One region of the Micromonospora sp. HM134 genome, then DNA from elsewhere that is predicted to be linked to it. Evidence: riboswitches for the same ligand, from Rfam matches in the RefSeq annotation. Region 1 holds a riboswitch; each other region holds the start of a gene.

What was found. Region 1 has a riboswitch for cyclic di-AMP ahead of FJK98_RS25045 (hypothetical protein). Riboswitches for the same ligand answer to the same signal wherever they lie in the genome.
Region 2: it holds a riboswitch for cyclic di-AMP, as region 1 does, so the genes downstream of both, FJK98_RS03005 (hypothetical protein) here and FJK98_RS25045 (hypothetical protein) in region 1, are expected to answer to the same signal.
Region 3: it holds a riboswitch for cyclic di-AMP, as region 1 does, so the genes downstream of both, FJK98_RS09755 (C39 family peptidase) here and FJK98_RS25045 (hypothetical protein) in region 1, are expected to answer to the same signal.
Region 4: it holds a riboswitch for cyclic di-AMP, as region 1 does, so the genes downstream of both, FJK98_RS00455 (NlpC/P60 family protein) here and FJK98_RS25045 (hypothetical protein) in region 1, are expected to answer to the same signal.

Annotation. Positions count from the first base shown of each region.
Region 1 is NZ_CP041061.1:5,801,526-5,808,652, forward strand. Features, by position in the region: gene FJK98_RS25035 (AAA family ATPase) at 1-1,046, shown strand, start outside; gene FJK98_RS25040 (cation diffusion facilitator family transporter) at 1,154-2,068, shown strand; cyclic di-AMP (ydaO/yuaA leader) riboswitch at 2,235-2,366, shown strand; gene FJK98_RS25045 (hypothetical protein) at 2,371-3,426, shown strand; gene FJK98_RS25050 (SRPBCC family protein) at 3,495-3,962, opposite strand; gene FJK98_RS25055 (STAS domain-containing protein) at 4,061-4,423, opposite strand; gene FJK98_RS33365 (hypothetical protein) at 4,767-4,910, shown strand; gene FJK98_RS25060 (hypothetical protein) at 5,068-5,466, shown strand; gene FJK98_RS25065 (cellulose-binding domain-containing protein) at 5,673-7,127, opposite strand, start outside.
Region 2 is NZ_CP041061.1:581,975-589,101, forward strand. Features, by position in the region: gene FJK98_RS02975 (YkvA family protein) at 1-203, opposite strand, end outside; gene FJK98_RS02980 (hypothetical protein) at 289-1,086, opposite strand; gene FJK98_RS02985 (hypothetical protein) at 1,317-1,688, opposite strand; gene FJK98_RS02990 (lipocalin family protein) at 1,929-2,531, shown strand; gene FJK98_RS02995 (helix-turn-helix transcriptional regulator) at 2,598-2,924, opposite strand; gene FJK98_RS03000 (carbonic anhydrase) at 3,181-3,885, shown strand; gene FJK98_RS03005 (hypothetical protein) at 4,024-5,049, opposite strand; cyclic di-AMP (ydaO/yuaA leader) riboswitch at 5,053-5,184, opposite strand; gene FJK98_RS03010 (YibE/F family protein) at 5,351-6,694, opposite strand; gene FJK98_RS03015 (heavy metal translocating P-type ATPase) at 6,856-7,127, shown strand, end outside.
Region 3 is NZ_CP041061.1:2,182,709-2,189,835, reverse strand. Features, by position in the region: gene FJK98_RS09765 (bifunctional cytidylyltransferase/SDR family oxidoreductase) at 1-983, shown strand, start outside; gene FJK98_RS09760 (CDP-glycerol glycerophosphotransferase family protein) at 1,007-2,698, shown strand; gene FJK98_RS09755 (C39 family peptidase) at 2,823-3,674, opposite strand; cyclic di-AMP (ydaO/yuaA leader) riboswitch at 3,945-4,089, opposite strand; gene FJK98_RS09750 (hypothetical protein) at 4,567-5,328, opposite strand; gene FJK98_RS09745 (hypothetical protein) at 5,458-5,853, opposite strand; gene FJK98_RS09740 (acyltransferase) at 6,177-7,127, opposite strand, start outside.
Region 4 is NZ_CP041061.1:90,392-97,518, reverse strand. Features, by position in the region: gene FJK98_RS00490 (ASCH domain-containing protein) at 1-135, shown strand, start outside; gene FJK98_RS00485 (LLM class flavin-dependent oxidoreductase) at 159-1,040, opposite strand; gene FJK98_RS00480 (e9imm peptide) at 1,108-1,371, opposite strand; tRNA gene FJK98_RS00475 (tRNA-Gly) at 2,102-2,175, opposite strand; gene FJK98_RS00470 (zinc metalloprotease) at 2,410-3,444, shown strand; gene FJK98_RS00465 (pyridoxamine 5'-phosphate oxidase family protein) at 3,521-4,075, opposite strand; gene dcd (dCTP deaminase) at 4,222-4,800, shown strand; gene FJK98_RS00455 (NlpC/P60 family protein) at 4,849-5,889, opposite strand; cyclic di-AMP (ydaO/yuaA leader) riboswitch at 5,902-6,038, opposite strand; gene FJK98_RS00450 (NlpC/P60 family protein) at 6,194-7,127, opposite strand, start outside.

The sequences.
Region 1 (7,127 bases):
GACGGTTGGCCGTCCCCGGCCTGCCCGAGCAGCCCGTCTTCGAGGACGAGATCATCGAGCGGCCGGAGTTCCGGGAGTTCCTCAAGGCGTGGTGGCCCCGGCTGCATCCCCGGCACGTGCTGGGCTGGCTGGCCCGGCCGGAGCGGCTGCACCGGTACGCGGCCGGCGTCCTGTCCCGGGCGGAGATCGGGTTGCTGGTCGGGGCGTACCGGTCGCTGGACACCGAGGGGCTGACGGTGGCCGACATCGCCCTGCTCGACGAGCTGGACGCGCTGCTGGGGCAGCCGGTCCGCCCGAAGAAGGCCCGCCGGGACCCGTTCCAGCTCGCCGGCGGGGTCCGGGAGCTGAGCACCTTCGGGGAACGGCAGCGTGCCGCGCGGGCGGCGGCGCGGGAGCGGCCCGAGGACTACCGGGACTACGCGCACGTGGTGGTCGACGAGTCGCAGGACGTCTCGCCGATGCAGTGGCGGATGATCGGCCGGCGCGGTCGGCTGGCCTCCTGGACGGTGGTGGGTGATCCGGCGCAGACCGCCTGGACGGGTGACCAGGCGGAGCTGGACCGGGCCCGGGACCAGGCGCTGGGCCGGCGGCGGCGGCACCGGTTCACGCTGTCCACCAACTACCGCAACTCGGCCGAGATCTTCGCGGTGGCGGCGGCGGAGATCCGCCGGCTCTATCCGGACCTGGAGTTGCCGAGCGCGGTGCGCTCGACCGGGGTGGACCCGGTGGCGTTGCACGTGCCGGCGGCGGAGCTGGCCCGCGCGACGGCCGACGCGGTGGACGCGTTGCTGGCCGAGGTGGCGGGGACGGTCGGCGTGATCACGCCGGTGCCCCGCCGGGACGAGGTCGCCGGCTGGTTGGGCGGCCGGGGCGGGGCCCGGCTCCAGGTGGTGACCAGCCTCCAGGCCAAGGGCATGGAGTACGACGGGGTGGTGCTGGTCTGCCCCGGCGAGATCCGGGCCGATCCGGGCTCCGGGGTACGGACGCTCTACGTGGCGTTGTCCCGGGCGACCCAGCGCCTCACCACCGTCGAACCGACCGGCTGACCGACCGGCACCCGGCCTACCTGGCCGAACGTCCGACCGTCACTTGCATACATAGCGATGTGAGCATAGATTGGATCCGGTCCGCAGCGGCGACGGAAGGTGTGGACGTGGGCGCAGGTCATGACCACAGCGCGACGGTGAGCAACGCCGCGCACCGGCACCGGGGTCGGCTCTGGGCGGCGTTCGGGCTGCTCACCGTACTCATGGTGGTCGAGGCGGTCGCCGCCTTCGGCACCGGTTCACTGGCCCTGCTCTCCGACGCCGGGCACATGTTCACCGACGTGCTCGGCATCGGGATGGCCCTGGCCGCGATCACCGCCACCCGGCGGGCCGCACGGGACCCGCAGCGCACCTTCGGCCTCTACCGGCTGGAGGTGCTCGCCGCCCTGGCCAACGCCGTCCTGCTCAGCGGGGTCGCGGTCTACGTGCTGATCGAGGCGGTCCGCCGGTTCGGCGAGCCACCCGAGGTGCTGGCCGGCCCGATGCTGGTGGTGGCGGTGCTCGGCCTGCTCGCCAACATCGTCGCGTTCGGCCTGCTGCGGGAGGGCGCCCAGGAGAGCATCAACCTGCGCGGGGCGTACCTGGAGGTGCTGGGCGACCTGCTCGGCTCGATCGGCGTGATCGTGGCGGCGCTGCTGATCGCCGGCACCGGCTGGTGGTGGGCCGACCCGCTGGTCGCCGTGGCGATCGGCGTGTTCATCCTGCCCCGCACCTGGCGGCTCGGCCGGGCGGCGGTACGCATCCTGGTGCAGGCCGCCCCGGAGCACCTGCCGGTGACCGCCGTGCACGACCGGCTGACCGCCGTGCCCGGTGTCGCCGAGGTGCACGACCTGCACGTCTGGACGCTCACCTCGGGCATGGACGTCGCCTCGGCCCACCTCACCCTGGCCGGTGACGCCGAGGTCGGCACGGTGCTGGCGGCTGCCCGGGGCGCCCTGCGGGAGGACTTCCACATCGAGCACGCCACCCTCCAGGTCGAGCCCGGGGCGACCCCCGGTGCCTGCGGCCCCGCCCACTGGTGACCCCCACCCCGGCCCGGACGGTCAGCCACTGCGGGTACTCCCGCACAGAGATCATGGGAATTTGCGCCGTTTGCACCTTTTAAGGGTATTCACTCTCGTACCCTCAGTCACGAGGTAGGCAGGTGTCACACGCGTACCGGTAGGCTCGGCCCCGGCCTCCGCCAGGCGGAGGCCGCCGCCTAATCGCCCGCCCGGGCGAACCGGGGAACCACGTTCCTGGGGTGCATCCGCGTCAGCGGTAGGGATCTTCCGTCCCGAACCCGTCAGCTAACCCGGTCGGCGGCTGACGGAAGGACATCCGCATGCACGTACGCACCACCACGCGGCTGCTGGCCGCGGTCGTCACGGCGCTGGCCCTGGGCGTGTCGGCCGCACCGTTCACCCCGGCCGTCGCCGCGCCCACCACCCGGCTCGCCGCCCCCGGCGACGACGAGGGCGGCACCCCGGCGCTGCGCGACCAGCTCGACGCGGCCAGCAAGGGCTGGCTGGAGGCCAAGGCCGCCCTGGAGCGTTCCACCAAGCGCCAGCAGGAACTCGACGGGCAGCTCAAGACCATCGAGTCGCAGTTGGTCACGCAGACCGCCAAGGTCGGCGAGATCGCCGGCGCGGCCTACCGCACCGGCCGGCTCGGACCGATGTCCGCCCTGCTCAACAGCAACACCCCGAGCGGCTTCCTGGACCGCGCGGCAGCGCTGGAGACGGTCGCCACCCGGGAGGACCAGGAACTGCGCACGATGATCGAGACCCGGGACCAGGCCACCCGGACCCGGGCCGCGGTCAGCCGGGAGATCACCGAACAGCGCAAGCAGGTCGCCACCATGGGCAAGCGCAAGGAGCAGGCCGAACGGGCGTTGGCGGTGGCCGCCGCCGACAAGCCGGCCCCCACCTCCCGCGACTCCGGCAGCTCGGACGGCACCTCCACCAGCAACGCCAAGGGGGCACCCCGCAACTCCGACGGCTCCTGGCCGTCCGAGTCGTGCAGCGTCAACGACCCGACGCCGGCCAACGGCTGCATCACCCCGCGTACGCTCAATGCCCTGAACCAGGCCAAGGCGGCCGGATTCACCAGGTACGTCTCCTGCTACCGGCCCAGCGGTTCCGGGGAACACCCCAAGGGCCGGGCGTGCGACTTCGCCGCCCAGAAGAACGGCTTCGGCGGGGTGGCCAGTGGCGGCGACCGGACGTACGGCAACAACCTCGCCGCGTACTTCATCCGCAACGCCGACCGGCTCGGCGTGCTCTACGTGATCTGGTTCAAGCGGATCTGGCTGCCGAGCAGCGGGTGGAAGGCGTACAGCGGGGGCAACGGGGACCCGTCCAGCGACCACACCAACCACGTGCACCTGTCGATGATCTGAGCCCGCCCGGTGGCCCGTCAGACCCGGGCGGGCCACCGACGCGAGCGTCAGGCGGGTCCCGGTGGTGGTCAACCGGCGGCGGGCGGGTCGCCGGCCCGGCCGTCCAGGACCGCGCCGAGGCGGCTGGCCAGCCCCAGGTGGGCGGCGCGGGCCTGCCGGAAGGCGTAGCCGAACAGCGGCGCCGGTGCGGCGAGGGTGATCTCCACGTCGATCCGCAGCAGGTCACCCTCCATCCGCAGCCGGGTGTGGTTGCGTACGGTGGTGCCGGGCTGCTGGCGGGCCACCGTCACGATCTCGTCGTCGCCGGCCAGCAGGACGTCGGCCTGGTAGGTGACGGGGAACCGCAGCGGCCCCAGCTCCAGCCGGTCGGTGATCGCGTAGCTGGCCAGGGCACCCGGCCGGGCGGGCAGCCGGCGCACCCGGACGATCAGCGGATGCAGCTCCTCCTGCCGGGACAGGTCGCTCAGCAGCGCCATCGCGTCCGCCGGTGAGCAGCGCGCCTGCACCGTGTAGCTGAAGCTCTCCCGCCGGACCACCGGGCCTCCTGACCGTCGTCGGTCGCACGATCGTGCCGCACCGGGGACGGACTGGCAACGTCCCTGGCCGGACGGCACGGAAGCCGACGGTGACCCGGTCAGGCGCCGGGCAGCACCTCCGGGGTGGCGGCACCGGCGAAGTACGGCTCCGGGGCACCGAAGAGACCGAGCAGGCCGGTCACCCAGAGCTGCCGGTGCACGAACCGGCTCGGTTCGGTGACGATGAGTTTGACGCCGCTGACCTCGGCGGTCTGGAAGCCGGCGACCATGGCGCTGATCCCGACGGAGTCGATGAAGGTGACGAGTCGCATGTTCAGCTCGATCCGCGCGGGCCGGCCCTTGGCCAGCACCTCGGCGATCGCCTCACGTACCTCGTAGGCGGTGTCGACGTCGATCTCACCACGGGGGGCGATCTCGATGACACCGGCCGGCAGGACCGACTTCACGATCGACAGGCTCACGCGAGCACCTCCACTCGCCCGTCCCCGGGCGCCTCATCAGTACGCGGGCCGCGACCGAGAGTATTCCTCCGATGGCCTCGGTCGCCACCCCTCGGGATGAGCAATTCGCGGATCCGGACGGACCGGACCGTCCCTCTCCACACCGTTGCTGGTCCTGTTCTCTCCGACGAACGGCTCAGCTCGACCGTTCCAACCGTCCCAGAGTAGCGGCCCCGGTCCATCGGTACCCGGATGCGGTGGGCCGGGCGAGCCCCGGCGCGGCCCGCCGACTCCCCCGGTGCAGGTTGTGACAGGTGCCTACCGTGGGCGAGAGATGGGTCACCACGATCGAGGAGACGGATCGATGCTCAAGAGACTGCTCGGCCTGGCCGGGGTCGGCGCGCTACTCGCTCTCGTACTGGCCTGCGGCTTCGGCGGCGGGGACGACGACGATGACGACGACGGGGACGATTTCGCCCGCGCCACGTCCGTGGTCGTGGTCCGCTGAGCGGTGGCGGTCTCCCCGGCGCACCGGGTTTGCGACCCGGCCGGGCGGGGCACTGCTCGGATACCGGCCGGGCGACCGGTCGGCGCGAGGACCGTCCCGCGGCACAGAGACGACGTCCGAAGTGGCCGCAGACTTCGGCATTCGAGGAGGTAACACGATGATCGGCAGCAACCTTCTGGAGCGCCGCAGCAAGCCCGAGCGGATCGCCGACCAGGCCTGGCACCACCTGCTCTCGGCGGTGGACTCCGCCGGTGACAGCGTCCGGGACGCCGCCCGGTCGGTCCGGGACTCGGGGCTATCCGACGCCGGCGACCTGGTCGGCTCGACCGCCGACGAGGCCCGCCGTCGGGCGACGCTCGCCTTCGACGCGCTCGCCGGCCGGCGTCCGGCCCTGCCCTGGACCCTGCTGATCGGCGCGGCGCTGGTCGGCGCGGCGATCGGCTGGGCCGCCGGCACCGCCGCGCGGGCCGCCGGCAGCGGGGGTGACCGGGCCGTCGACGACATCGAGTTCGTCGACGTGGACCGGCCGAACTCCCCCGTCGGGCTGGACGACTGACCGTCCCACGGCACGCACAGGCCCCGGTCGCGCTCCTCAGCGTCGACCGGGGCCTTCGCCGTCTCTTGATCCACTCCGTTGGGGCGATGTTGCGGTAAGGATCCGTGGTTGATGCCGCAACTTCGCCCCCACTGAGTCGATCACCCACAGGCCGGACGTGCCGCCGGCTCCCCCGATCGGGGGAGCCGGCGGGTGTCGGATAGTTGTCAGCGGCTGGTGCAGGTCACCGTCGGGACGGCGTTGGTGCCGGTCACGTTGGCGGTGAAGCCGATGCTGGTGCTCGCGCCGGCGCCGAGCGCACCGTTCCACCCGGCGTCCCGGACCGAGACGTTCGCCCCGGTCTGGGTGAAGGTGCCGCCCCAGAGCGAGTTGACCGTCTGGCCGTTGCCGAACGTCCAGTTCACCGTCCAGCCGGCGATCGCGCTGGTGCCGGCGTTGCGGACCGTCACCTCACCCTGGAAGCCACCCGGCCACGACCCGGTCACCTTGTACGTCGCCGCGCACCCGCCGGTGGGCGGCGGAGTCGTCGGCGGCGGAGTCGTCGGCGGCGGCGTGGTGGGCGGAGGCGTCGTAGGCGGAGGCGTGGTGGGCGGAGGCGTCGTAGGCGGAGGCGTGGTGGGTGGCGGCGTGGTGGGTGGCGGGGTCGTCGGCGGCGGCGTGGTCGGGTTGGGGGTGGTCGGCGTCGGGGTGGGGGTGCCGCCGAGCCGGTCGGCGACCAGGATGCCCCGGCCGTTGGTGCCCAGGTAGACCCGGCCGTAGACCCGGGGGTCACCGGTCAGCGCCTCGCCCGCGTTGCCGTACTGGTGCTGGTCGTCGTTGATCCGCACCCAGGCCGCGCCGGTGTTGTCGGAGCGGTAGACACCGCTCTTGCCGTCGACGGTGCCGAAGGTGAACACCGCCGGGTACGTCTGCCCGGGGGCCGCCTTGCCGAAGCCGACGTTCACCGCCGAGGACACCCCGGCCAGCTTGGTGAAGCTGGCCCCGGAGTCGGTGGAGCGCCACAGCCCGCCCTCGCCGGCCAGCCAGATGTCGCCCTCCTTGCCGGGCACCGCCTTGTACTTGACCGTGCCGGTGGTCGGCAGGCCGGTGGCGGCGGACGCGGTGAAGCTGGCCCCGCCGTTGGTGCTGACGTAGAACTTGCCGCCGCTGAAACCGTAGAACTTGTTCTTGTTGACCCGGTCGGACTCGACCACCGCGTTGGCCGGGATGCCGGTGGCGGCGGTCCACGAGTTGCCGAACCCGACCGAGCGGATCACCTGCTGCCCGGCGTCACCCGGGGCCCAGACGAACTGGCTGCCGTCGGCGGCGGCGGCGACCGTGCCGCCGTTGTTGACCCCGCCCGGCTCGCTGCCCTGGAACCAGTTCGCCCCGCCGTCGGTGGAGAACGCGACGTGGCTGTCGTTGGGGCGGTCGGCGTCGGTGAAGTTGCCGGCCCGGACCATCGTCGCCGGGTTCGCCTCGGCGTAGTCGAGGCTGGTGGTGCTGGTGAAGACCGGCTGCGTGAACAGCATCGGCGGCACCGCGTTCAGGTCGGTGTGCCGGAACCCGCCGATGTCACCGAGCCCGCTGACCAGCGGCGCCCCGGTGGGCGGGCTGATCAGGTCCAGCACGGCGGTCTCCTCCAGGCCCTTGACCATCGGCTTGATGGTGAGCTTGCCGCC
Region 2 (7,127 bases), 2.3 Mb from region 1:
AGGTAGATCGGGTCGGGCAGGAGGTCGACCGGGCAGATCGTGTAGATCAGCGCGCCGTAGAACGCCACCTTGCCGCTCACGCCGAGCGTGCCGAGCAGCCGTCGGGTGCGGACCACCCGTACCGCCAGCAGGACCGCGCCGACCAGCGTCGCCAGCGCCAGGATCACACCGACGACGACGAGCGCCCACATCTCCCGGGACATGCCCGCAACGCTAGTCCAGCGCCGCCCGCCGCGCCGAAGTCCGGGGGCGCGCCGCGCCGCCGTCCGTCGCCGGGGCGGGGGCGGGTCAGTAGGCGGCGACGGCGGCCCGACCGCGCGCCACGACCGGGTTCTCCCGGGTGGTGTCCGTCGCCGGGCGGGGTGCCTCCGGCATCGGCAGCACCGACTCGGCCCGCTCCGGGCGGCGCTCGCGCGCGGCGAACGCCTCGTCGCGCAGGCTGCGGGCCGCCGCGCCGGCCAGGTCGGCGGCCCGCCAGGCCGCCTGCTCCCGGGCGACCGCCGCTCGGTGCCGGGCCGCCAGGTGGTCCCGGGTCGCGCGGCGCAGCACCAGTTCCTGCTCGACCGGGTGCCGGCGCGGGTCCCAGCCGGCCCGGTGGGCGAGGACGTCGTCGAGTTGGGCGTCCGACAGCTCACCCCTCCGGTGCGCCTCCTCGGCGGCCCGGTGCAGCCAGCGTTCCCGGTCGGCGTACTCGGCGGGGGTCTGGCCGGTGTGCGGCAGGGGCATGACCGCAGCGGCGGCGAGCCGGCGCAGGTGCGCCTCCGCCGCCTCCAGCGCCGTCCAGGCCGACTCGACCTCCTCCTGGGTGGCGAGCCACCCGGCCCGCAGCCGGCTCGCCGTGGTGCCGGCCCGGTCGGCCGCCACGGCGACCTCCTCGGCGTACCGGGTGTGCTCCCGGTCCAGCTCGGCCCGTTCCGGGTCGTCGGGCAGGGCGGCGTCGCGGAACCGGCCGGCCACCGCCAGCCGGAGCCGGCCGGGCCGGACCACCAGGGCCGCGACGGCGACGGCGGCGAGGGCGAGCAGGATCAGCCAGATCGCGGCGGCGGCGGGGACATCGGGCAGGACGGCGGAGAAGACGGTCTGCATCACCAACACCTCACGGTGGACAACGATGTGGACGGACGGTGGCCCGGCAGCGGGCGGGGGCGGTGCGCGACACGTCCTGCGACGGAGGGACCGGACCGGATCTGCCCGGACCGGACCGGATCGGCCGGATCGGATCGGCCGGATCGGATCGCCGCCGGACCGACCGGGATCGGTTCGCGGCCGGCGGTGGGCCGGTCGTGGCCGGACGGGCGGCGCAGGTGCCGCGCGGCTCAGCTCCGGGGCGGGCCGCGCCGGCCGGTGGCGTCCCGGGCCGGGTCCGGCGTCGCCCCGGCGGCCGGCGCGACGGGCCGGGCGGCGGCACCGTCGGCGGGCGTCGGCGGCTGGGGCCGGAGGGACCCGTCGTCGGGCCGCTCGTCGCCGGGCCGGGTGTCGGCCCGGTCGCCGGCCGGCCGGGCGTCGGCGGGCAGCGTCGCCACCCGCGAGGTCACCACGGACGGTCGGGCGGCAGCGGCGGCCGGGCCGCCGGTGACGGCGAGGAACCCGCCGAGGCCGACGGCGAGCACCAGCGCGGTGACCGCCAGCCGGGTCAGGTCGCGCAGCCTCGACACCCAGACGGGCGGGGTGGAGGCTGCGCGGATCACCCGTCCAACCTATCCCCGACCGGCCGTCCGCGCAGCGGCGGTGGCCCGACCGGACGAGTGAGTCGGGCCACGGTGTGCCGTGTGGACGGACCGCTCCCACCAGGGATACGGCCGCTGACCTGCGCCTGGATGCATCGACGGTGATGAGAATGCCGACAGTTTCCGGCCGGTGGGTCCGGGCAATTCCGCCGACGGCGCGACGCCCCCGCCGCGCCGGACCGACAGACCGGAGGAGACACCATGGGAGTACGCCGTCAGGTCGTTGCGGCCGTCGCGGTCGCCATCGCGGCGGTGCTGGCCACCGCCGTACCGGCGCAGGCCGCGCCGACCGCCGTCGACACCGGACCGCTCACCCCGGTGGCCGACGTCGACGTCGAGCGTTACGCGGGCGACTGGTACCAGGTCGCCGCCATCCCGGCGATCTTCGAGATCCAGTGCTACAAGAACGTCGCGGCGCGGTACGACGTCCAGCCCGACGGCACCATCGGGGTCCGCAACACCTGCCGCACCATCATCGGCACCACCAGCGCGGTCACCGGGCGGGCCCGTAGCGAGAACCCGCCGGCCGACTCGGCGTTGACCGTGTCCTTCCTCAAGCTCGGCGGTAGGTGGATCTACCTGGGCGGGCCGAACTACGTGGTGATCGGGCTCGACCCCGACTACCGGTGGGCGGTCGTCGGCGACCCGGACCGCAGCAGCGGTTTCGTCCTCTCCCGGGAGCCGGCGCTGACCGGGGCGCAGACGGCGGCGGCGAAGGCGGCGCTCACCGCCAACGGCTACGACCTGTGCGACTTCCGGACCACCCGGCAGGACGGTGGTGGCGGAGCCGGCAGCTTCTGCTGAACACCCACCCCGCGACGGCCCGTCCCCACCGGGGCGGGCCGTCGGCGTACCTGCCGGGCCGGCGGCTCAGGCGTCGGGCTCGGCCGGGTCGGGGGTGAAGAGGGCGAGCAGGTCGCCGACCTGGCGGTCGGCCTCGGCGGGGTGCCGGAAGTGACCGCTCGGGTTGAGCGTGTACTCGTTGCGCCGGCCGACCCGGGTCCGCCGCAGGTAGCCGCCGGCTTCCAGGTCGGCGACGATCGCCTGGGCGGCCCGTTCGGTCACCCCGACCTCGTCGGCGACGTCCCGGAGCCGGGCGGTGGGGTTGCGGGCGATGGCGAGCAGCACGTGACCGTGGTTGGTGAGGAACGTCCAGTTCCGGGTGCTCCCGGTGCCGCCTGTCGCCATGATGGTCATCGTATGGCCCGTTCCTGGGAGACCCGTCGTCGGCCGCCCCGACGGTCGCGCCCGGTCGGTGGGATCGGGCCCGGTGGGTCGCCCGCCGAGCCGGTGCGCGCCCGGGTTCGACACGCCGTCGACACCGCGCCGACCGATGCCTGAAACGTGTATCACGAAATCTTGACGTACCTTTAGCTGCGTGTGACCGTGGGGACACGGCCGTCGTCGCCGCCGGCCGGCGTGACCAGGTGCGATTCCGGACCGAGGTGAGGCAATGGCCCCGATCACTCCGACCCAGGCGCTGGCCGAGTTGCAGGCCGGCAACCGGCGTTTCGTCGCCGGGGCACCCCGCCATCCCAACCAGGACGCCGGGCACCGCACCGCCGTCGCCGACGGCCAGCATCCCTTCGCCGTCATCGTCGGCTGCTCCGACTCCCGGCTCGCCGCCGAGATCATCTTTGACCGGGGTCTCGGTGACCTCTTCGTGGTCCGGACCGCCGGGCACACCGCCGGGCCCGAGGTGCTCGGCAGCGTCGAGTACGCGGTGACGGTGCTCGGCACCCCGCTGGTGGTGGTCCTCGGGCACGACTCCTGCGGTGCCGTGCAGGCGGCCCGGGACACGGCCCGTACCGGCACCCAGCCCCCGGGGCACCTCTACTCGGTCGTCGCCGCCGTCGGGCCGAGCCTGCGTCGCGCGGCCCAGCAGGGGGTGCACGACATCGACGGGATCGTCGACATCCACATCGCGCAGACCGTCGAGGTGCTGCTCGGCAACTCCCCGGTGATCGCCGCCGAGGTGGCGGCCGGCCGGTGCGCGGTGGTCGGCATGTCCTACCGGCTCGCCGCCGGTGAGGTCCACCAGGTGGCCCCGGCCGAGGAACCCACCGCCCAGGCGTCCGCCGTCGCGGTGCCCGGGCCCGCCGCGCCGACGGGTGTCGACCCCGCCCCGGCGGGCGAGCCGGCGGCCGTCCCCGGCTGAGCCGCCCCACGCACGACGAAGGCCGCCCGGTCCAGCCGGGCGGCCTTCGTCGTCGCTCGCTGACCCCACTGGGGTCGATGATGCGGATCCGGGACGCCGGACACCGCATCATCGGCCCCGATGAGGCTGATCACCCCGCTACAGCAGAGACACGTGCACGTGGTCGGTGTGGTTGGACGGCCCCGAGTACGAACTCCAGCCGTTGGCCGGGAACCAGATCTGCCGGTTCCAGATCACGTAGTAGATGCCCAGCCGGTCCGAGTTGCGGATCAGGAACGCGGCGAGGTTGTTGCCGTACATCCGGGTGTCGTTGTTGTGCCACGGGCTGAACCCGCTCTTCTGCAACGACCAGTCGCACGCCTTGCCCTTGGGGTGCTCCCACGGCCCACCGGGGCGGTAGCAGCCGACGAACCGGTTGAAGCCGGCCCGCTTGACCTCCTTGTACATGTGCAGCGTGCGCGGCGTGACGCAGCCGGACGTGGTCGGGTCGTTCTCGCTGCACGACTCGCCGCGCCACTCGCCGTTGGCGGTCTGGCCGGGGGCGATGCGGGCCACCGGGGACGTCGCGTCGACCAGGCCACCGGTGAAGCCCCGGCCGCCGACGAGGGCCAGCGCCTTGTCGGCCTCGGTCTTCTTCTTGGCCATCAGGTTGGTCTGCTTCTGCTGCTCGCGTACCTCGGCGTCGAGGGCGAGCTTGGCGTTCTCGGCCCGGCTCTTGGCCTCGTTGACCTCGGCCAGCTTGCCGGCGTTGACCATGTTCAGCTCGTCCAGGGCGGCGGCCCGGCGGACGAAGGCGTCCGGCGCGTCGCTCTCCAGCAGCGCGGCGACCGCGCCGACCCGACCCGTCCGGTACGACTGGGCGGCGATCTCGGTGACCTGGGGGGCCAGCGCGGCCAGTTCCTGCTCCGCCTTCTCCACCTCGATGGCGAGCTGGAGCTGACGCTTCTTGGACTTCTCCAGCCGGTTCTTCGCCGCCGAGTACTCCCGGTTGGTGGCCTCGATGACGTCGGTGAGGAGCTTCGGCTCGTCGTCCTCCTCGTGCCCCGAGGGGGTGGGCGCGTTGGGCGCGGCCGTCGCGGGGGCGGCGGCCGGTCCGGCGACGATCGCCAGGGCGGCGAGTACGGCCACTGCCGGCGTCAGCCAGCGGCGTAGGGGTGCCGTCACAGTTTTCCCTTCCGTCGACCGCCGACCGGGTTAGCTGACGGGTTCGGGACGGAAGTGGCCCCTACCGCTGGCGCGGATTCACCCCGGGTGCTCGGTTCCCCGGCTCGCCGTACGGCGATTGGGCGGTGGCACCGCTGGCGCCGGTGGGCGCCTTCGGCGGTGACCGGCAGCGAGGTTACCCGAGAGTCGTACCGGGGATCTACGCCCGCAACCCGACCAAATGCGTATTTTCCCGATAGCGAGGGGTAATCAGTGACGCGGCCGACAGCCGCGACCTCGCCTCCGGTCACGCAGCGCAGTGTCACCATGCGGCGTCCGTGCTCCTTTCCGGGTCTGGCCACCGTGCGGGGGCCGGGGTGGACGGTTCACCGTGCCGGGGCGCGCTCAACGCCTCCAGCGCCTCGGCACGGTCGGGGGCGGGACGTGGGGTGGGCGGCGGTCCGACCGTACCGGCGTCGGCCGGCCCCCGCCCGGCGGTCACCACCAGCGCGGCCAACCCCGTGGTCAGCGGCACCGCCGCCACCAGCCCGAGGGTCGCCACCGCGCTGCGGACGATCTCCTGGGCCAGGAACTCGCTGGTGAGGATCTGGCCCACCGGGCGGCTGTCGGCGGTGAGCAGGAGCAGCAGCGGCAGCGACGCGCCCGCGTACGCCAGCACGATCGTGTTGACCGTGGACGCGATGTGCGCCCGGCCGACCCGGGTGGCCGCCCGGTAGAGCTGCAACCGGGACAGCCCCGGGTTGGCGTGCGCCAGTTCGGTGACGGTGGCCGACTGGGTGACCGTGACGTCGTCCAGGACCCCGAGCGACCCGATGATGATCCCGGCCAGCAGCAGGCCGTGCAGGTCCACGTCGCGTTGGTACATCGACAGCGTGGTGGCCTCCTCGCTGCCGTACCCGGTCAGGTGGGTGGCGGCGGTGGCCAGCGTGCCCAGGACGCCGGTCAGCACCAGGCTGCCCAGCGTGCCCAGCACCGCCACCGAGGTCTGCGCGGTGATCCCGTGGGTCAGGTACAGCACCACGAACATGATCAGCGCGGCGCCGGTGACCGCGATCGGCAGCGGCGCGCCCCCGGCGGAGATGCCCGGCACCACGAAGGTCAGCAGGATGGCGAAGCTGGCCCCGAGGCCGGCCAGGGCGGCCAGCCCGCGCAACCGGCCGAACGCCACGATCGCCGCCGCGAACAGGGCGACCAGCCAGAGCAGCGGCATGCCCCGCTGGTGCTCGGCGATGTGGTAGCTGCTCACCGACGGATCGCTCGGGTCGGCCAACGCGACGAGCACCACCTCGTCGCCGACCGCCACCGTCGGCGCCCCCGGCCCGGACGGCACCGGCGTCTGCACCTCACGGCCCGCGTCCGGCCCCTGCTCGACGGCGACCGTCACCGTCCCGCACGGCCCGTCGGCCACCCCGGAGGGGCCGTCGGGGGTCTGCGGGGCGGGCGGGCACGGCTCGGTCACCACCCGGGTCACCGTGCCGTGGTGGCGGGGCACCTGGTCGCCCTGGTCGATCTTCGGGGTCTCGCCGGGCCAGAGCACCAGCGTGGCGATCACCGTGACCACGATGAGCGGCACCACCGTCATGACGAGGAGCCGCCGCACCCGCGGCGGGGTGGACGGAGCGGGACGGGTGTGGTCGGCGCCCATGTGTGCGAGTTCTCCCAACGATCCGGGACGGGATACGTGTCAGCCGGCCAACCGGTTCATCCACGGACGGCGGGTCATCGTCGGACGATGGTAGCCACCACCCCGGCCCTCCCGCCCGGTTCGCCCTGCCCACGGTAGGTCGAGGGGGGAGGGTGGAGGTCATGGACCAGCACCGGCCGGCCCCGGCGGCCAGCCCGCACCCCGGCCACCCGGGGCCACCCGGTCACGCCGACCACGACCCGGCGACGTTCCGGCATCGGTTCCTGGTCTGCCTGGCGCTGACCCTGCCGGTGGTGGCGACCGACCGGATGGTGCTGGCCTGGGCCGGCCACCCGCTGGAGTTCCCCGGCCGGTCCCTGGTCGGGCCGGTGCTCGGCTCGGTGGTCTTCTGGTGGGGCGGCCGGCCGTTCCTGACCGGGGCCGTCCGGGAGGC
Region 3 (7,127 bases), 3.6 Mb from region 1:
CCCGGCTGCGCCGGGGGCAGACCCCGCAGGCGTTCCGCTCGGGCACCATCCGGGAGGCGTACCGGCGGGCCGAGGGCGACCCGGACTTCGCCGCCACCGACGACTGCGGCGTGGTGCTGCGCTACCTGCCCGGCACCCCGATCAAGGTGATCGACGGGTCGGACGAGAACATCAAGGTCACCCACCCGGTCGACGTGCACCTCGCCGACAAGCTGTTCCAGCTCGCCGCCGCCCAGGCCCCCCGGCTGTCGCACCGCAGCTACACCGAGGAGTTGGCCGGGCGCACGATCGTCATCTTCGGCGGCAGCTACGGCATCGGGCACGACCTGGCCGAGCTGGCCCGGGGCTACGGCGCGCAGGTCTTCCCGTTCAGCCGGTCCAGCACCGGCACCCACGTCGAGCAGACCGGCGACGTCGAGGCCGCGCTGAAGACCGCCTTCGAGGCCACCGGCCGGATCGACCACGTCGTGGTCACCGCCGGCATCCTGGAGAAGGGCGCGCTGGCCGAGATGGACGAGGAGACCATGGACCGGGTGCTCCAGGTCAACTTCGTCGGGCCGGTGATCGCCGCCCGGCAGTCCCTGCCGTACCTCCAGCAGACCAAGGGTCAGCTGCTGCTCTACACGTCCAGCTCGTACACCCGGGGTCGGGCCCAGTACGCGCTCTACTCGTCGACCAAGGCGGCGCTGGTCAACCTGACCCAGGCGCTGTCCGACGAGTGGGCCGAGTACGGCGTCCGGGTCAACTGCATCAACCCGGAGCGCACCGCCACTCCCATGCGCACCAAGGCGTTCGGTGAGGAGCCGGAGCACACCCTGCTGGCCGCCGAGACGGTCGCCCAGTCCTCGCTCGACGTGCTGATCTCCGACCTCACCGGCCAGGTGATCGACGTCCGGCGGGCCCCCGGCGAGGCGGCCCCGGTGCCGGCCCAGCCGACCGCGGCCGAGCAGGACCGGCTGCCCAGCGGCGTCGACGCCGGCTGACCCGACCCCCGGAGACGTACGACATGCGTGGTGACCTGGTCAGGAAACTGATCGCACGGTGCCTGACCACCGGCCTGGCCGTGGTCGCCTTCCTGGTGGTGGCGCTCACCGGCGCGACCGGCTGGGGGCTGGCCCTGGCGGTGGCCGCGCTGGCCGCCGCCGGCTACGAACGCCGGGTCCGCCCCGACGCCGACATCGTCGCCGAGACGGTGCTGCTGGCCGCCGGCATCCTGGTCGGCTACGGCCGCCGCCTCGACGACGGGTTCGACCCGGTGCTGGCGTTGACCGCGCTGGTGCTGCTGGGCCTGGTGCTGCTGGTGGGGCCGCTGCGGGACGCCGGCAACCTGGAGATCCGGGCGGCGAACCTGCCGGTACGGGCGTGGACCCCGCTGGTCGCCGCCCGCCTCGGCGGCGTCCTGCTGGGGCTGCTCGCGGTGGTGGCGGTGGCCGCCGCGTTCGCCCTGCCCGCCGTGGTCGCACTGGCCGTCGTGCTGGTGGTGGCGGCCGGCTGCGGCGCGGTCGGCCTGGACCTGGCCCGGCGGCGGTTCCGGCCGTCGGGCGGGGGCGGCCCGGTGACCCGGGCGCTGCGCGCCCACCAGCCGGAGTTCCTGCTCTACTTCTCCGCCCCGCCCGGCTCGGAGTACCAGGTCACCATGTGGCTGCCCTACCTGGAGCGGCTCGGCCGGCCGTTCCTGGTGCTGCTGCGGGAGCCGGAGTTCCTGCCCACGATCGCCGCCGCGACGAGCGCCCCGGTGGTCTACTGCCCCACCCTGAAGGCGATGGACGAGGCGCTGGTGCCCAGCCTGCGGGTGGCGTTCTACGTCAACCACGGGGCGAAGAACAGCCACTGCATCCGGTTCACCCAGCTCACCCACGTGCAGCTGCACCACGGCGACAGCGACAAGGCCCCCAGCGCCAACCCGGTCTCGGCCATCTTCGACAAGATCTTCGTGGCCGGTCCGGCAGCGATCGAACGGTACGCGCGGGCCGGCGTGGAGATCCCCGCCGAGAAGTTCGTCGTGGTCGGCCGGCCGCAGGTCGAGGCCATCGAGGTACGCCGGGAGGCCCGCCCGTCGGCCGCCCCGACCGTGCTCTACACCCCCACCTGGACCGGCCACCACGCCGACGCCAACTACTGCTCGCTGCCGGTGGCCGAGCCGCTGCTGCGCCGGCTGCTCGACCGGGGTGCCACGGTGATCCTGCGGGCCCACCCGTACACCGGGCAGAACCCGGCCTCGGCCCGGCAGTTGGCCCGGCTCACCGAGCTGCTCGCCGCCGACCGGACCCGTACCGGCCGGCAGCACCTGTGGGGTGCGGCGGCCAGCCGGGAGCTGAGCCTGACCGAGTGCGTCAACCGCTCCGACGCGCTGGTCTCCGACGTCTCCGGGGTCATCTCCGACTACCTCTACTCGGGCAAGCCGTACGCGGTGACCGACCTGGGCGTCGACGGCGACGAGTTCCTGGACCGGTTCCCGCTGGCCCGCTCCGGTTACGTGCTGCGCCGGGACATGGCCAACCTCGACGAGGTGCTGACCGGTCTGCTGGACACCGATCCGCTGGCGGCGGCCCGGTGGGACACCCGCCGCCGCTACCTGGGCGACTTCCCCGCCGACGCGTACGCCGACGGTTTCCTCGACGCCGCCCGCCGGGAGCTGGAGCCGGCCTGGACCCCGCCGACGCCCCGGGGCGCGACGGTCTTCTCCCCCCGGGCCTGACCCGGCGGCGGTCGATGCGGTGGGGCCGATGTTGCGGTATCCGACTCCGCTGTATCGGGCCCCATGACGCGCGCCGCCCCGGCCACCCGTGATCGGGGCGGCCGGGGCGGGTGGGGTGGGTCGGTCAGGCGGAGTAGCCCCGGGTGGCGATCCAGTTCGCCAGGGTGGTCACACTGACCCAGTAGGCCGGCAGGGACGGGTCGGCCGAGTCGGCGATCCGCACGGTACGGCCGTTGTCCCGGTAGCCCACGGCGGCGACGTAGTGGCCGCCGGGGAAGGAGTGCCAGCCGCCGTCGAGGTCGGTGGCGTCCCCGGCCACGTTCGCGACCACGGCCCGCTGGTCGGTGACCGCCGCGACCACGTCGGCCCGCAGCCGCTCGACCTGCGCGTCGCTCGGGGTACCGGCGAACATCCGGGTCCGGTACGGGTCGCCCTTGACCACGGCGTTGAGCACCCGGGTGGTGTCCTCGGCCGAGTTGGTGCCCATCTCGGTGGTGCCCAACGCGGCGGCGAGGTCGTCCTGGCCGCGCTCGATGCCGGCCGCGCTGAGCGCGTTGCGCACCGCCGCCGGGCCGCAGTAGTAGTAGGTGATCTGGGCCTGGTAGTCGTAGCGCAGGACCTTCGACGACGGCGGCTTCGGGGCCGCCTTGCGGGTCAGGTCCGGGTCGGCGGTGGCCCGGGCCTTGGCCCGGGTGACGCGCGGCGACGGGGTGGGGCTCGCCGACGGGCTGGTCGAGGGAGTGGCCGACGGGCTGGCCGGCGCGGGGGTGGCCACCCGGGCCTGGGCGCGGCTGGCGACGTCGTCGAGGCGGGGGGCGGTCTCGGTCACGGCGGTGGCGCGCTGCTGTTCGGTCGGGGCGTCGTCGACCCCGGCGGCCAGGGCGGTGCCGCCGGCGGCCAGGACGAGGACCGCCGCCGAGCCGACGACCATCCGGTACGGGCGCTGGGCGCCCAGTCGGCGGAGCTGTCGCTTCATGTGGTGTTTCACGGGGTGTTCCTCCACGGGGCGAGGCGGCCGGGCACGCCGGACCGGCACGCGGCGGGTACGCCACGCGCGGATCGGGTGTTCAGCCGCTCGTTCGGCAGGGACCGCCCGACGGGAGCCGGACGGATCGGCGGTCGCCCGAACGGGGTCGGGCGGCGGGGTGGACGGCCGGTCAGCGCGTCAGGCGCGACGCTCCGGCGGCACCCCGGCACCGAGGTGGAGGGATTACCGAGGGGGTGGGGTCATGCTGCACGAGGATGGAACTCCTTCCGCTGCCGCCGACCGGGTTAGCTGACGGATTCGGGCGGGAAGATCGCCCTACCCCGGGCCGTGGCCCGGAGATTCACCCCAGGTGGTGCACATGGGTCCCCGGTTCGTGACTCGCACGATTGAGCGGGTCGGCGCGGCGTCGCCTCCTGCGATCGGAAACCGCACCGGACCGCAGCGACACTACTGGTCGCCCTTCCCTCCCGCCAAGCCCTGTGACCTGCGCAAACATCGTCGGGCTGACTTCTTTCCGGGGCACTCGGGCAGCGAGGGCCAGCCCCGGGGACGAAGCTTCGTCGGACCCCGGCGGGGCGACAACCGGACGACCCGACCACAACCTCCGATGATCATCGGGGTCGATGTGACCGCCTGTGACCGACTGTCCGATTCCCCCGTGCCGTGACGCCCCCCACACCGGGCTGAATAACAATTCGACCCCCGGCCCGCGCGGCCCTGGGCCCGGGGCAGGACCACCGCCCGCAACGGGGTCGAAGTCGCGGGGTCAACGCGAGGCGGACACCGCCACTTACGCGTCATTGTGTCGATCATCCCGGGCCGGGGCAGGCCCAGCGGGATCCGAGCCTCGTGAGGCCCGGGAGCGGCGGTCCCGGGGTGGTCAGCCGACCCGGGCCGGGTGCCAGCGGGTGGCCGGGGTCGGGCGGGTCGCCGCCGACGTCGCGGTACGGGGCAGCGGCACCCGGCCCGGCCGCACCCGCTGCGTCGCCGCGTACGCCTCGGCGGCCAGGGACCGGGCGGCCTCGGCGGCCAGCTCGGCGTCCCGCCACGCGACGCGTTCCCGCCAGGCCGCCGCCCGGTACGCCGCACGCCGGTCCTCCCGGATTGCGCGGGCGAGCATCACCTCGTGCTCGACGGGGTGCCGGCGCGGGTCCCAGCCGTCGCGGTGCGCGAAGACGTCCCGCAGCCGTTCCACCGACAGCTCGCCCCGCCAGTGCGCCGCCACCGCCTCCTGGTGCAGCCACCGCTCCCGGCCCGCGTACTCGGCCGGCGTCCGGGGGGTACGCGGGCTGGGCAGCGCCCCCGCGCCGGTGAACCGCCGGGCCGCCGTCTCCGCCTCGTCGTACTCCTGCCAGGCCCGGTCGAGGGTGTCCTGGGCGGCCAGCCAGGCGGCCCGGTGACGGCGGGCGGTCTGGGCGGCCCCGGCGGCGGCGACGGCCACCTCTTCGGCGTAGCGGCGCAGGTCGGCGACCGGGGGTGGGGCGTCCGGCGGCGGCACGACGGCGGTCACGTCGGTCGCCTGGTCCCGCTCGGGGCGGGCGACCAGGACGGCGAGGCCGGTCAGCGCGAGGACGAGCAGCAGGGACCAGATCGCGGTGGCGGTCGGCACCCCGGTCAGGAACTGGGAGAGCACGGTGTTCACGGGTCGGCACCTCGCGGGCGGAATGTGGCGGGTCGGGGCCGTACCGGGGCGGGACCGTTGTGGGCAGCGTCCGGCCGGTACGGGGACGAGATCGTGGCTGTGGTGGTGGGGCGGGTGGCCCCGCAGGGTTCAGCCCGCCGGGGGCGCCCGGGGCCCGACGGCGGCGGGCACCCGACCGCCCGGTGTCACCAGGGTGGCGGCCGGCAGCTCCCGTGCCGCACCGGCCGGCGCGACGGACATCCCGGCGTCGACCCGGTCGGTTGCCACCACGTCGACCCGCCCGGTCCCCCGGTCGTCGGCGCGGATGCCGTCGCCCAGGCCGAACGGGGTGTCGAGGGCCACGGCGGCGGGGAGGGAGTGCGACGCGTCGGTCGACAGTGCGGTCGGGGCCGGGTCGAACAGCAGGGGGCCGGACAGCGCCGGGCCGGCGGCGGCGAACGCGAGTGCGACGGCGAGGCCGGCGAACAGCCGGGACATCCCGCGCGCGACCCACCACAGGGGACTGGTGAGCGCGACCGGGAACACGGGACCACGCTACCGCCGGGCCGACCGGCCCGCAGCACCGCCGGGCGTGTCGCCGCGCCGGTCGCGTATGGCAACCGGTCACACCCGGGCGGGTGACGGACCCCGGCCCGGCATCCACTATGGAGGGAACACCGCCACCGCCCGCGCCACACCCGGCACCGCCGCCGAGCCCGGCAGGGAGGGGCAGGGCGGCAGCGAGCAGGGCGGGACGCGCAAGGCGCAGAGCCGGACGCGCAGGGAACAGAGCCGGACGCGCAGGGAACAGAGCCGGACGCGCAGGGAACAGGGCCGGACGCGCAGGGAACAGAGCCGGGCCGGCCGGGTCAGTGCGGGTCGCGCGGTCCCGCGTACTCGACGGGGCGGTCGTCGCGCGGCCCGCCGTCGGCCCCCCTCGGCCCCGGCACGACGGCCGGCCCGCCGGCACCCGGAGCACCGGCACCCGGAGCACCGGCGGCGGCAGCAGGAGCAGCGGGGGTGGCCGGGGTGGTGCGGCGGCGGGGGGCGAGGCGGCGCATCATCGGGGTCTCCACGAAGCGGTGCAGCGCGGCGGCCAGCGCCAGGTTCACCACCAGGAAACCGAGCACGGCCAGCGGCCCCAACCAGCCCGGCAACCCCACACCCCAGTGCCCGGTGAGCCGCAGCACCGTCATCATCACCAGCACGTGCACCAGGTAGAAGGCGAACGACACCTCACCGAGCCAGATCAGCGTGCGGTGCCGCCACGGCGACCGGCGACCCTGCACGTCCGCGCGGGCCGCCGCCGGAATGACCAGGATGTACGCCACCGACAGCAGCGCCGCCCACAGCTCGGCCGGGATCCAGTGCGCCACCACCCAGACGACCACGAACAGCACGCTGGCCAGGGACAGCCCGGGGCCCCGCCAGTGACCACGGCGCAGCAGTTCGGCGGCGGCGACACCCAGCCAGAACTCGGTGGAGCGGACCAGAGGGAAGACCTGGGTGAACCACCAGTTGCTGCCCTCGGGCAGCAGTTGCTGGCCGGGCCAGAGCGCCAGGATGACCAGCGGCACCGCCACCACCACGGCCCAGAGCAGGCCGGAATGGGCCCGCCGGATCGCCGGCAGCGCCAGCGGCAGGCAGAGGTAGAAGAACAGCTCGCAGGAGAGCGACCAGCTCACGTTGTTGATGCTGTAGAAGTAACCGGGAGTGGGGTCCCACGCCTGGACGAGGAAGAGGTTCTCCAGCGCGGCGCGGGGCACCACCGGGTCGGCGAACCACCACATCACCAGCAGCGCCGCCGCCCAGGTCAGCAC
Region 4 (7,127 bases), 1.9 Mb from region 1:
TGGCGGGCGGGGCACGCCGGCTACTGGGCGCGGGTCGGCACCCCGGTCACCGACGACACCGCGATCGTCTGCATCCGGTTCCGGCTGGTCTCGGCCGGCGACGGCGGGACGCCCGCCGGCGATCTCGGCACCTGAACCAGCCCCCGGGGTGGCACCCGTCAGGCCGTGCGCAGCTCCGGCAGCAGCCGGGTGGCGACGTCGGCCAGGACCGCCTCGTCGCCCGCGTACCAACTGCTGGCCCGGGGCCAGTGGGTGATCACGTCGGTGAAGCCGAGCGCCGCCGCCCGCGCCACCTGCTCGGCGAAGAAGTCGGCGCTGCGCAGCGAGAAGACCGGCGCCGAGTCCAGGGAGAGGTAGCGGGGCAGGCTCGCCGGGTCGCGGCCGGCCTCGTCGAGGGTACGGTCCATCCGGGCGCAGAGCGTCGCCACCCCGTCCCACCAGGCCGTCAGCTCCTCCTCACCGGTGCCGGTGGTGACCCAGCCCTGACCGAACCGGGCGACCAGCCGCATCGACCGGGGCCCGTTGGCTGCCATCACGAACGGCACCCGGGGCTGCTGCACGCAGCCGGGGTTGTTCCGGGCGTCCACCGCGCTGAACCAGTCGCCCCGCCAGGTGGTGCCGTCCTCCCGCAGGATCAGGTCCAGCAGCTCGGTGAACTCGCCGAACCGGTCCACCCTCGGCCGGGGCGGCAGCGTCTCCCCGCCCAGCACCGCCGAGTCGAAGCCGATGCCGCCCGCGCCGAGGCCCAGCAGCAGCCGCCCGCCGCAGACGTCGTCGAGGGTGGTGACCTGCCGGGCGAACGCCGCCGGATGCCGGAAGTTGGGTGAGGCGACCAGGGTGCCCAGCCGGACCCGGTCGGTGACCATGGCGGCGGCGGTCAGCGTCGACATCGAGTCGAACCAGGGACCGTCGACCAGGTCCCGCCACCCCAGGTGGTCGTACGTCCAGGCGTGATCGAAGCCCCACTCGTCCACCTGCTGCCAGCGCCGACGCGCCTCCGGCCAGCGCTGGTCGGGAAGGATCACGATGCCAATCCGCATGATCGCCAGCGTACGTGCCGCCCCGGCCCCGCCGTTCCCGCGCCGGCCGCGCACGTGCGCACCTGGGTCAGTCAGGCCGGGCCTGCTCCTCGGTCTCCGGCCACGGGGTGGCCCGCATCGCGATCGGCCGGTAGGCCAGCGCGCGGTCGACGACCTCGGTGGCCGTCAGCTCCGGGATGGTCGTGAAGATCAGATCGGAGACGTCCGGACAGACGGGGTCGCGTTCGAGGCTGTCCAGCCAGTCGTTCAGCTCGCCGTCGTCGGCATAGTCGAGCCGCATGATCCGCTCGACGAGGACGACGGCCTCGTCCCGGGTCAGCTTCGCCGGCACGGCGACCTCCTCGGAGCAGGGGCGATGGCACCCACATGATCCCCGACGGGGAAGTGTCGAGGTTTCCGCCCCGGACTGTCGCCCAGGTCGGCCCGGGGTCAGGTAGTCCTAGCGCGTCCTTTCGAGCTGATGTCGTCAACGAATCAGGCCAGCAGGCCAAGGAGGACAGGCAACGGACGGCAGGCGACGGGCGAGGGGCATCGGACGGCAGGCGACGGACGGCGGACGGCAGGCGTCGGACGACGGGCGAGGGGTGAGGGGTGAGGGGCGTCGGGCGACGGGCGTCGGGCGGCAGGCAACGGGCGGCAGGCAACGGGGTCCTGCGACCCCGGACACGGCGTGTCCATCCTGGGCGGCGTTCCCGTCTCCGCGACGGACGGCACGCGGCAGGTGTTGGGCGGCGGCGGTGCTGACGTCGATGCCGGTGCCGCCACCGGTGTGAGTCGTTTACGTCATCAGGTCTAAAGGACGCGCCAGGTGTATGCCCGCTCGCTCAGCCATGCGACGACCGGCAGCTCCTCAGGCCGCAGGGCTCCCGTGAATCCGGTGCTGCTCGGCAGTGGGTGCGGTCGGGCGGGCACCGGTGACACCCTCGCGTCAGGGAGGCCGACCGTGGCATCGCCGGCGCGATCGACGAGGCGACCAGGGCGGCCCGGCGCAAGCCGGGCAACATGACCTAGAGACACGTAAGCCCTGGCGGGACGCGTGTCCTGACCAGGGCTTACGCACGTGGAGCGGGTGACGGGAATCGAACCCGCACTGTCAGCTTGGGAAGCTGATGTTCTGCCATTGAACTACACCCGCAAGCGGGACCACTGTACCTGAGGTGACCACGCCCGCGCACCCGGGCACCCCCGCGCGCCGTCGACAACCAGTCGTGACCATCCGGACACGAAGGGCGCAAATGAAACGGTCAGATGTTTCACAGAAGCAGCTTAGGGACGTTCTCAAACGTGTCGATCAGTTGTAACGTCACCCCCACGTTCACGACCTCGGCGCGACATACCCCCTGCCGCGCCGCCAGAAAGAGGTGGGCCCATGGGACTGCGTCCCAACCTGCTGACCCGGCGTGCCGCCGGTGTCGCGTCGACGACCTTCGCGCTGCTGTTGAGCACCGCTGCGGTGGGCGTCGTACCTGCGGCTTCCGCGTACTCCGCAGCCCCCGGCAACACTTCCTGCGCGGAGCCGGCCGACGCCCACGCGGACGTTCACTCCGACGCCCGCGTCCGTGGCGGCAGCAAGGCCGCCCACAAGCGGCACGACCCGAACGAGCTGACCGCCAAGCAGGTCCAGGAGCGGGAGGCGGAGTTCGCCGCCGCCCTGCGTAACAGCGCCCTGCGGTCGAAGTCCAGCTACCGCACCGGCTCGACCGAGGGTGTGACGGTGGCGCTGGCCCCGATCACCATCCCGGTCGTCGTGCACGTCATCCAGCGGGACAGCACCCGGGCCGGGGGCAACATCCCCGACTCGATGATCAACTCGCAGATCAGCGTGCTGAACCAGGCGTACAGCGGTGCGACCGGTGGGGCCGCCACCGGGTTCGCCTTCCAGCTTCAGAAGATCAACCGGGTCACCAACGCATCGTGGTACCCGATCGTGCAGGGCTCCCCGGCCGAGCGGTCGATGAAGACCTCGCTGCGCACCGGCGGCAAGAACACCCTCAACATCTACCTGGGCGAGCTGAGCGACGACCTGCTCGGCTGGGCGACCTTCCCCAAGCGCACCCTGGACGTGATGGACGGCGTCGTGGTGCTCGGCGAGTCGCTGCCGAACGGCACCGCCACCAACTACAACCTGGGCGACACCGGCACCCACGAGGTCGGCCACTGGCTGAACCTCTACCACACCTTCCAGGGTGGCTGCTCGGGCTCGGGCGACGGCGTCTCGGACACCCCGGCCGAGCGTGAGCCGGCCTTCGAGTGCCCGACCGGCCGGGACACCTGCACTGCGGCCGGCAAGGACCCGATCACCAACTTCATGGACTACACCTACGACTCGTGCATGTACCAGTTCACCCCTGGGCAGGCGAGCCGCATGGTGAACGCCTGGACCGCGTACCGCGCGTCGGCCTGACCGGCTGCACGGCACAGCGTCAGGTGCCGGCTCCGTCCCTCCGGGACGGGGCCGGCACCGTCGTTTCCGGGGGGGGTCAGGCGGCGGTGCGGCGGGTGTCGAACCCGTGCCGACCGCGCCGGGACGGTCGCTGGTCGGGCAGGCCGGCGACACCGTGCCGGCCGGGCACCGGATCGAGCCAGACCTGTACGGAAGGCCGCCCGGCGTCGCCGCTGAACGGGCCGCCCTGGTCGCGGCGGGTGAGCATGGCGACGTCGACGCTGAACTCGAAGAGCCGCCAGTCGACCTGGGGCGCGGCCCGGCCGATCTCGGCCACCAGCGCCACCCGGGCCGGGTCGGTCACCGGCTCGGCACGACCGGCGACGTACGCCTCGTCGTCGCTCTCCTCGGGCGGGAACGAGTGGAGCGCGTAGCGGCCGTCGCGTTCGAGGTCACGCCGCTTGGGCGAGTCGACCACGAAGCAGAACAGCCCGCCGTCGGTGACCAGCGGGCAGACCGGGTGCACCCGGGGCCCGCCGTCGGCGCGGACGGTGGCCAGGTAGCCGAAACCCGACCCGTACTGCTGGAGAAGAAGGCGGATCCCGTCGGCGAGTCGGGGCTCGTCGGCGGCGAATGCGGACCAGGATGCCATGCCGTCATTCTATCGAACAGGCGTTCGAAAGACAGTCCGACACGCAGGTCGAACGGCCCGACGTACGCCTCGGAGGCGGCGACGACGCCGGCCGGTGGGGCGGCCCGGTGGGCGGGTCCGGCCGGGGCGCTGGATATGGTGTCCCGATGCTGCTCTCCGACCGGGACCTCGTCTCCGAGATCAAGGCGGGCGCGCTGGCGCTGGAGCCGTTCGAGCCGAGTCTGGTGCAGCCGTCCAGCATCGACGTGCGCCTCGACAAGCTGTTCCGGGTGTTCAACAACCACCTCTACACCCACATCGACCCGGCGGTGCAGCAGGACGACCTGACGTCGATGGTCGAGGTGCCGGCGGGCGAGCCGTTCGTGCTGCACCCGGGCGAGTTCGTGCTCGCCTCCACGCTTGAGGTCATCTCGCTCGGCGACCAACTCGCCGGCCGGTTGGAGGGCAAGTCGAGCCTGGGCCGGCTGGGACTGCTCACCCACTCGACCGCCGGTTTCATCGACCCGGGCTTCTCCGGCCACGTCACGCTGGAGCTGTCGAACGTGGCCAACCTGCCGATCACCCTCTGGCCGGGCATGAAGATCGGTCAGCTCTGCATCTTCCGGCTCTCCTCGCCGGCCGAGCACCCGTACGGCTCCGCCGTGTACGGGTCGCGCTACCAGGGCCAGCGGGGGCCGACCCCCAGCCGCTCCTGGCAGAACTGGCGTACCTGGCCCATCCGCTGACGTGGCGTGCCGCGTCCGGGCCCCTGGCCGGGGCCCGGACGCGGTGGCTCAGCCGGGCCGGCCGTAGCTGTTGACCGGTCCGTCGTCGACCCGCTTCATCGTGATCGGCTTGCCGGCCTGGGACGCGTGCACGACCCAGCCGTCCCCGACGTACATCCCGACGTGGTGCAGGTCGGAGTAGTAGAAGACCAGGTCGCCGGGGCGCAGGTCGGCCCGGCTAACCCGGTCGGTGACCTGGCGCTGCTGCCGGGCGTTGTGCGGCAACGACACCCCGGCCTTCGCCCAGGCCGCCATGGTCAGCCCGGAACAGTCGTAGTTGTCCGGGCCGGCCGCGCCCCACACGTACAGCTTGCCGATCTGGGCGCAGGCGAACTTGACCGCCGTACCGGCCGGACCACCGGGGTAGCCGGCGGGGCACGGGGCCGGGCGCAGCTTGCCACCGCCGCCGTTGCCGTAGACCTTCAGCCGCAGTTTCTGCAACCTGTCGATCTCGGTGTTGATCTGCTTCTTGCGGGCCGCGAGCTGCGCTTCGGTACGGGTGAGCTGGGCGACCATCTCGTCCAGCGGCGCCTTGGTCGCGGCGAGTTCGTCGCGTAGTTGGGCGACCTCCCGCACCTCGCGCTGCTGGCGGCTGGCGAACCGGTCCAGCAGCCCCAGCTGCTCGACCACCTGGCTCGGGCTGCGGCTGCCCAGCAGGGCGTTGACGGTGGACACGTTCTCGCCCTTGTACGCCTGCACGGCGAGGCCGCTGACCTGGTTCATCGCCTGGTCGACGCGGCGTTGCAGGGGGGCGATGCGCTTACCGAGCGCGTCGGCCTGCCGGCGCTTGGCGGCGAGGTCGGTGCGGGTGGCGTTGTGCTGTTCGATGAGTGGTTCGAGCTTGTTCCAGTCCTGGTCGATCTGCCGTTCGATCTCGGCGACCGAGGGGTCGGCGTGCGCCGCCGTGGGGCCACCGGTCAACACGACAGCGGCAGCGGCCAGGGTGGCGAGGGTGGTGGTGAAGCGGGACCAGCGTGGGCGCGGCACCGTCGTGTTCCGGGCGACCTGGGTCGTCCGGTGCGACGGTGGCCGCGGGGCATGGTGTGCCACCGGGCTCCGGGCTCCTTCTTCCTCGACCGCCTACCGGGTTAGCTGACGGGTTCGGGCGGGAAGGGAGCGCCCTACCGCGGTGGTCGCGGATTCACCCCGGCGTACCTGGGTCCCCGGCTCGCCCGGAGGCGACTCGGCGGTGCCGGTCGACGCCACCCCGGGTGGGGCGGACCTGGTGCCGACCGACGATTGACCAGAGTAGAGACGGTCGTTATCGATCCGCAACCCGCCGGGCCGGCACACTACGTGACCGGAAAACACGCAACCCCCGGCCCATCGGGCCGGGGGTTGGCGTATGCGCTGGTCAGGGTCGGCGGAAGCCGGCCACCGGCATGTAGTTGATGCTGGTCACCTGGACCGGCTTACCGGTCCGGGGCGCGTGCACCATCATGTCGTTGCCCAGGTAGAGCCCGACGTGGTGCAGGTCGCTGAAGAAGAACACCAGGTCGCCGGGGCGGGCCTCGGAGCGCGGGATGGCCTTGCCCTCGTTCCACTGCGCACCGGTGAAGTGGGTCAGCGAGATGCCGGCCGCCTTGTACGCGAACTGGGTGAGCCCGGAGCAGTCGAACGAGTTCGGCCCGGTGGCACCCCAGACGTACGGGTCACCGACCTGCGCGCAGGCGGTCGCGATCGCGGTCCGGGCGGCGGAGCTGACCACACCGTTGATCGTGGGGCAGCCGTTCACCTTCACCGTGGTCTTCGGCATCGCCGCCTGCAACCGCTTGATCTCGGCGTTGATCTGCTTCTTCTTGGCCGCGAGTTCCTTCTCCTGCTTCACCTCGGCGGCGATCAGCGTGTCGAGCTTCTGCTTCTCGGCGTCGTACTTGCGGCGCACCACGAGCACGGCCTCGACCTCCCGGCGCTGCTCGGCGGCGAGCCGGTCCAGGATGGTCAGCTGCGCGGCGAGAGTGCCCGGCTTGGTGGTGGTGAGCAGCGCGCTCAGCTCCTGCGAGGGGCCGGACTTGTAGTAGCGGGAGGCGAGGTCGCCTACCCGGCCCAGGGCGAGTTCGCTCTGCAGGGCCAGCGGCTCGATCTTCTTCTGGAGGTCGGCGGCCTTCTTGCGGTTGACCTTCAGCTGCTCCTGGACTTTGTGGTGGCTCTCGATGGTCGGTTCGATCTGCTCCCACTGCTTGTCGAGGGCCGCCTCGATCTCCTCGGGCGACGGCGCGGCGTGGGCCGGCACGGCGAGCATCCCGGCACCGACGGCGACCGCCGCGACCAGGGTGAGCAGGCGGCGG